One region of the Carnobacterium sp. ISL-102 genome, then DNA from elsewhere that is predicted to be linked to it. Evidence: riboswitches for the same ligand, from Rfam matches in the RefSeq annotation. Region 1 holds a riboswitch; the other holds the start of a gene.
The links. A riboswitch is a leader RNA that binds a small molecule or an ion and turns the genes downstream of it on or off. The one in region 1 is predicted to bind FMN.
Positions count from the first base shown of each region.

Region 2: linked by a shared signal. The riboswitch ahead of J7E16_RS02805 (ECF transporter S component) and the one ahead of ribD (bifunctional diaminohydroxyphosphoribosylaminopyrimidine deaminase/5-amino-6-(5-phosphoribosylamino)uracil reductase RibD) in region 1 are both predicted to bind FMN.

Region 1 covers NZ_JAGGRF010000005.1:33,762-37,189, forward strand. Annotated here, with positions in the region: gene J7E16_RS05165 (riboflavin synthase) at 1-310, opposite strand, end outside; gene ribD (bifunctional diaminohydroxyphosphoribosylaminopyrimidine deaminase/5-amino-6-(5-phosphoribosylamino)uracil reductase RibD) at 335-1,408, opposite strand; FMN riboswitch at 1,551-1,665, opposite strand; FMN riboswitch at 1,820-1,935, opposite strand; gene J7E16_RS05175 (ABC transporter permease) at 2,054-3,428, opposite strand, start outside.
Region 2 covers NZ_JAGGRF010000003.1:251,019-254,446, reverse strand. Annotated here, with positions in the region: gene J7E16_RS02810 (sensor histidine kinase) at 1-1,688, shown strand, start outside; FMN riboswitch at 1,769-1,892, shown strand; gene J7E16_RS02805 (ECF transporter S component) at 2,033-2,614, shown strand; gene J7E16_RS02800 (YpbB family protein) at 2,890-3,428, shown strand, end outside.

The DNA.
Region 1 (3,428 bases):
CGTCGATGTGACCACTAACCATATGTCCGCCAAGCCGAGTTGCCAAACTCAATGCCCGTTCCAGATTGACGTAACTTCCAGGAGCTAATTCGCCTATGTTAGTCCTTTTCAAGGATTCGGACATGACATCCGCCTCAAAAAAATCTTTTTCTATTTTTGTCACTGTCAAACAAATACCGTTTGTCGAGATACTGTCTCCGATATGCGTTCCTTGCAACACTTTTTGACCTTTAATTCTAAGAACTGAGGACTTTTCAGCTTGTTTGATTGATTTAATGATTCCCATTTCTTCAATAATTCCAGTAAACATATATTACCTCCGATCAATCGATTTTTACTTATCCATATATCCTTCCAAAAACAGATCCTCTCCGACCATCACAGCCGTCAACCGATTGATTTGGAAAGCATTTTTTAATGATAGGATACCTGCTCCTTCAACAGCCGTTTTAGCATTTTTTCCTCCGATTATTTTTGGTGCAATATAGGTTTGTATTTTGTCCACAATATTTTCTTCCAAAGCCGAAAAGTTTAAGGTAGCTCCGCCTTCCAACAGAATACTATCGATACCCATAGCACCTAATGTTCTCATTAATTCTCGTAAATTTACTCTCCCAGATTTCTCTTTGGTCATGATGACTTCAATACCCATTTGCTTTAAGCTCATTAATTTTTCTCTGTCGGCTCTTTTAGTAGTGGCGATAATTGTTTTAGCTTTATCTTGATCCGTCAATATGGTTGAAGCAATCGGGATCCTTAGCTGACTATCCACAACGATTCTGACAGGATTGTTGCTGTTTGGAATTCTAGCAGTTAATTGCGGATCATCTTTAATAACTGTTTCTACTCCTACCATGATTCCAGACAATTCATGTCGTAGGAAATGTACTTGTTTTCTAGCTTTTTCACCAGAGATCCATTGCGATTCGCCAGTCACCGTGGCGATTTTACCATCTAAGGACATCGCATTTTTCATAACGACAAAAGGTTCTTTAGTGACAATGTATTTTATAAAAATCTCGTTCAATCGTTGGCTCTCTTCTTCTAACAGACCCGAGACTACCTCAATCCCATTCTTACGAAGCCTTTCAATTCCTTTTCCAGCAACTAGCGGATTTGGATCGAGTGTTCCCACGACTACCCGCTTAATTTTCTTATCTATCAGTAAGTCTGAACAGGGAGGAGTCTTCCCAAAATGGGAACAAGGTTCTAGTGTGACATATAGCGTTGCTCCGCTCACATCTTCTTTTGTTGATGCGATAGCATTTACTTCCGCATGTGGCTGTCCATATTTTTCGTGATAGCCTTGTCCGATAATTCTTCCATCTTTCACGATCACAGCTCCAACTAAGGGATTCGGGGCTGTCCAGCCTTTGCCTTTTTTTGCTAGGCCCAGTGCCATTCTCATATATAGTTCATCCAACACTCTCACTCCATTCAAAATAAAAAAGCCCAAAGAATTAATTCTCAGGGCTTTTGTCATTTTTGTTTGCAAGGCTCAACAAATAAATCCGCATACACTGTACTCGGTTACTTTTGAACTCTTTAAACTTTGTCTTCGCTTTATCCAGACTATACTGTCGGCTTCGGAATTTGACCGAATCTGCCTTACGGCTCGTGGGCTTTACCACCGGTAGGGACTTGCACCCTGCCCTGAAGACTATTCAATTTTTACAACTCTACACAAAAAAGCCCCAGACTTTTACATCCAGGGCTTCGACTTATGGCTAAATAAGACTATTTAATAGCTGCTTAATAAACTAATGATTCCCATAAATCTTAAAATAAGACCTCAGTTATCCAAGTTTTTCTGCAATCGATTTGTCTTCGCTTTATCCAGACTATACTGTCGGCTTCGGAATCTGACCGAATCTGCCTTACGGCTCGTGGGCTTTTACCACCGGTAGGGACTTGCACCCTGCCCTGAAGACTATTTAATTTTATAAGGTAAGAGTATCTTGAAATACAGTATATGTCAATATTTTTTCAGTTTTAATTTTCTGACACCTTTGTTAAGGAGCAAAATGTGCAGCCACAACTAACTTTGGCTCTGTTAGATATCTCTTTTATTGTAGCCTATAAACCCGACGCCAGAAAGAACTATACCTACTATACTCAACGTGCTCAAAGGAAACCAAGCAAGTTCTTCATTTGGAAGTTGCGGTATGTGGTAGAAAGCTGATAAATTATTCAACCACGCTGGAAATTCGAGTAGGTTGCCCAGATAAAGGACTAAAAAGGTAAAAAATACGTAGGACCAAACTAAAATCGCTCCCTTAGGGAAAGCTCCTACTAGTAATGTCGTTAAACCCAGCACCACCCAAATAGCTGGAATATAGACAAGTGAAGCCATTAAAATGGTCCCTAAATCAATACTTTTTTCCATTACTTGACTTGCCGAAGCATACAGCCCTAGTCCAATCAACAATTGCATCACTATTGCTGTAAAAAAAGCTACGGCATAGCGACTACCCAAAATTTTATTGCGAGAAACAGCTCGGCTATAAAAGTTGTCCGTTCGTCCTTGCCTTTCTTCTTTTTTTAATTTTAACAAGATAGAAATGCCAGGAATAGCTGCAAAAACAGACACGATACCGATCAATAATGTGACAAATTGTTCTGTCATAGAAGCAGTCGTACTATCTGATAAAATCCCTTGGACCAATTCAAAGTCTGAGAAGTAAGTTTCTAAGTCTCCTAAAATGGCACCGTAAGCAATACTCATTAAAAAAATACCAATAGCCCATGAAATAATGGTTCCTTTTTCTAACCGCCAAGTTAAACCAATCTGGCTTTTTAAAAAAGATGAGGCCTGGATTTTTCCTTTTCGATCAGGCAGCAGCCCCGCGTTGATATCTCTTTTATGATCCAGATAAAAGGCACCTACCAATAAAACTGTAGCTCCACAGACCAAAGCAATAACCGGCCACCATTCGTTTCCAGCAAATACATTTGTTCGAACAGTCCATCCTAAAGGAGAAAATAAAGACAATGTCTCATTACTGACATCTCCGATTGCTCTTATGATATAAGCTGTTATCAATGCTCCAAAAGAAATAGCTATCGCTCCTCTTGTCGTTTGTGCAACTTGTGCAGCAACCGTTGCAACTCCTGCAAAGAATAAGCCTGTACTTGCAAGAGCAGCACTATAGAGCAAAGAAGATTCTAAATAAAACACTTCTTGGTCAACTAATTCTAAACCTGTCGATAGAAGTATGAATACTAAGATGTTTACAATTGCCATCAGTATTGCAGCAGCTGATAAATAAGACAACCGTCCAACTGGTAAAGCTCGAATGAGTTCCAAACGGCCTTCTTCTTCATCCATTCTCGTACTTGAGGTGACAAGCAAGATATTCATAATACTCACTGCAATAGCCGAAAACAGCAATAATTCACTTGCAAAGATTGTTCCCAGATTAAATGAT
Region 2 (3,428 bases), on a different contig from region 1:
ATATAGAAGAAAATTATATGAACGATTTTGAAAGTTCAATTAACTCTCTAGTTAGTATTCTAGAAGAAGATCCAGGTTTTTTAATAGAAAATATCAACAAATCAAGAGCTTATGATCCTCACTTGTCTTTGATCGTGAAATTAGATGATAAACCCTTGATTTATTCTTCAAATATTTATTTGGAGGAACAATTAAATAACTTTAATCAAATCAAAGCAACTAGCAAGTTCGAAACTGCGCTAGCGAGTGATGAAAATTTTTTAATAGTAGATAAAACCAGTTTTAATGGAAAGATAAACACACCGTATATCTTAAAAAAACAAGATTTTAATTTTAATGATCAAGAGGGTCAGTTATATATTTATGGAGATTTGTCATTTTTAAACAGCACATATAGTAGAATGAAAACATGGTCAGCCATCAATGCTATTCTTTATATTATTATAGGTATTTTACTATTTTACTACCTCCAACGCAGGCTTGGAAAACCTTTAAAACAATTAAGAGATATAGCTTATGATTATGCTAAGAACGATTTCTCAAAACAAGCCCAATCGAATTATAAAGATGAATTAGCTCAATTGGCTTTAGCTATGAATAAAATGGGTAAGTCATTGGAAGTTACGGGAGCAGCAACTAGACAAGAGAAAGAATTATTGGAAAATATTGTGACCTCTATTTCTACCGGGGTGTTGTATTACAACCAAGATAAAACTTTATTAATGTCTAATCCACTTGGAGATGAGTTTTTACAACATTTATACCGATCAAATCAAGTAATGAAAACGGTTATACCTGAAGTGTTAGAGCATCGAATCGATTCTGTTATAAAATTTCCTGAAAAAGTAATTTATGAAAATAATATCGAAGAGTACTATTATAGAATAACCTTGATACCGCTTTTTGATGAAAATCTTGAAAGTGTACGTGGTGTATTAGTATCCATTCAAAATATAACAAAAGAAAAACGGCTTGATATTATGAGAAATGATTTTATAAATAATATTTCTCATGAATTGAGGACCCCTTTAGTTATGATACAAGGATATAGTGAGGCTATTTTAGATGATGTGGCTGAAACGCAAGAAGAAAAAAAAGAAATGGCTAAAATAATTGGAGAAGAATCGATTAGAATGAATCGGATGGTAAATGAAATGCTCGATAGTTCTAGAATGGAAGCCGGGTTTATCAAATTGACAAAAATGGATGTTTATTTTGAAGATTTTTTCAAAAACTTATTCACTCGGTTTGCTACTATGTCCGAAAAAAATAATATCCAAATGGAATTAAAGCTCGATTCAAATTTGAATTCATATTTTATGGATGAAGATAAAATGAATCAAGTGTTCGTAAATTTGATCAATAATGCTATCAGACATACTAGTTTGACAAAAAAAGAAAAGAAAAAAGTAGAAATTTGGGTACACTTAGATAAAATTATGGATGAAGTTTTAATTGAAGTCATCGATAATGGAACAGGAATTTTAGAAGAAGATATTCCTTATGTATTTGATCGTTTCTATAAAGCAGATAAATCTCGCATGGTAATGAAAGAGAATAAAACGGGAACAGGCATTGGGTTATCCATTGTAAAGAACATAGTAGAAGCGCATAATGGTTTTGTTGAAGTAAAAAGTGTGGTAAACGAACAGACAAAATTTATTATTCATTTACCTTATTTAGATTGATTTACTAATTAAAAGTAAATAGAATCATTGATTTTTATTCTTTTATGGTATACAATGAAAGTGTTAAAAAAAATATAAAGATTCGTCTTCAGGGGCAGGGTGTAATTCCCGACCGGTGGTAAAGTCCACGAACTAAATAGCATTATTTAGTTGAACTGGTTAAATTCCAGTACCGACAGTAAAGTCTGGATAAAGAAGATGGAGTTTATTTGAATAGGTATCATTGTTCAAGTGCTCTGTTTAGTTATCTACCTAAAGATAATTAGAACGAGCATTTTTATATTGTTTTTATTTAAATAAACTCAGAAATGCCTAGGCTGATGAATCCTTTTAGGAGGATTTTTATGCAAACTAGTAACACAAAAAAAATGGTGGGAATAGCTATGTTAGCCGCTTTTGCAACCATTTTGATTTCATTTGGTTTTCCAATAATTCCAGGAGTTACTTTTCTAAAAGTAGATTTTAGTGATATTCCTGTTTTGGTTGGTATGTTTTTATACGGTCCAGTTGGAGGGATAATGATCGCGTTTATTCGTTCATTGCTTCACTACATCCAAACGGGCGGTGATGCAGGATATCCGATTGGGGATACTGCAAGTTTTATCGCTTCGGTCGCTTATACGTTACCGATTTATTTGATCATGAAGTCTAAAATTCATGATACGAAAAATATTATCTTTGCAAATGTGATTGGAACTGCATCATTGACAATTATTCTATCATTTGTAAATTATTTCTTATTACTTCCTTTATACTTAAAAGTATTAAACTTTAGTGTAGGATCTATTAGTGATTATTTATTAATGGGTGTTATACCCTTTAATATAGTAAAAGGGGCAATAGTAAGCACAGTATTTATCTTACTCTTTGCAAAATTAAAAACTTGGTTATTCCGTAATCAAATGACAAAAGTTAGTTTTAAATAAAAAAAGAAACCGTAGAAATTGCGGTTTCTTTTTTTTTTTTTTGAAATATTGGCTGAATGATTTTTAGTATAAGTAGGTAAGTGTGCTCTATCATAGTTGATGACGTATTCATACTATTTGTCAAATAATCCAGCTATTTAACCTTTTCGTTATTAATATTTTTTTAAAATTAGAAAAGAATACCCTAAAAATAGTTATTTTTGGTATATTAGATTTAACAATATATATGTTTTACAATCAATTTTTTAAATGCAATCAGAATGTGGGTGGATATCTTGGAACAATCGCTATATATTCAGTATTTCTGTCTCTCATTATATTCTAAAAAGCATCCTGTTAAACCTTCAACGCTTTACCATATTTTAGTTGGAAAAAGAACAGCCTCGATTTTGTTTAAGGCTCATTCTTATCATGCGATAAACTTTTTTTCAATTTTCCCATATTTACAGCGTGAACAGTACGATGAAATGATGCAGCTTTTTATTAGCAAAGGATGGATAAAAGCAAAAAAAGCAGATGAGGATTTTTACCTTTGTGAGAAAGGAAAGAAAGAAATAGAAAGTTATTTTTCAAAACATTTTTACCCAACTCGTTTAAATCAATTAACTCAAGGGAAGGCTACCAAGGAATTTTGGAAAAAAATAATATTTTTGACCCAAGTTCTTTCGGAGTTACGGTATAAAAATAATCACTATTTACCAATTGAAAAAGAGTTTAAAACACAGCTTTGGGTAAAAAAATGGTTAAAAAGAAATCAATTAGAAAAACAAGAGCTTGCTATTTCTTATGGAAAAGAATGGATCCAAGTATTAAA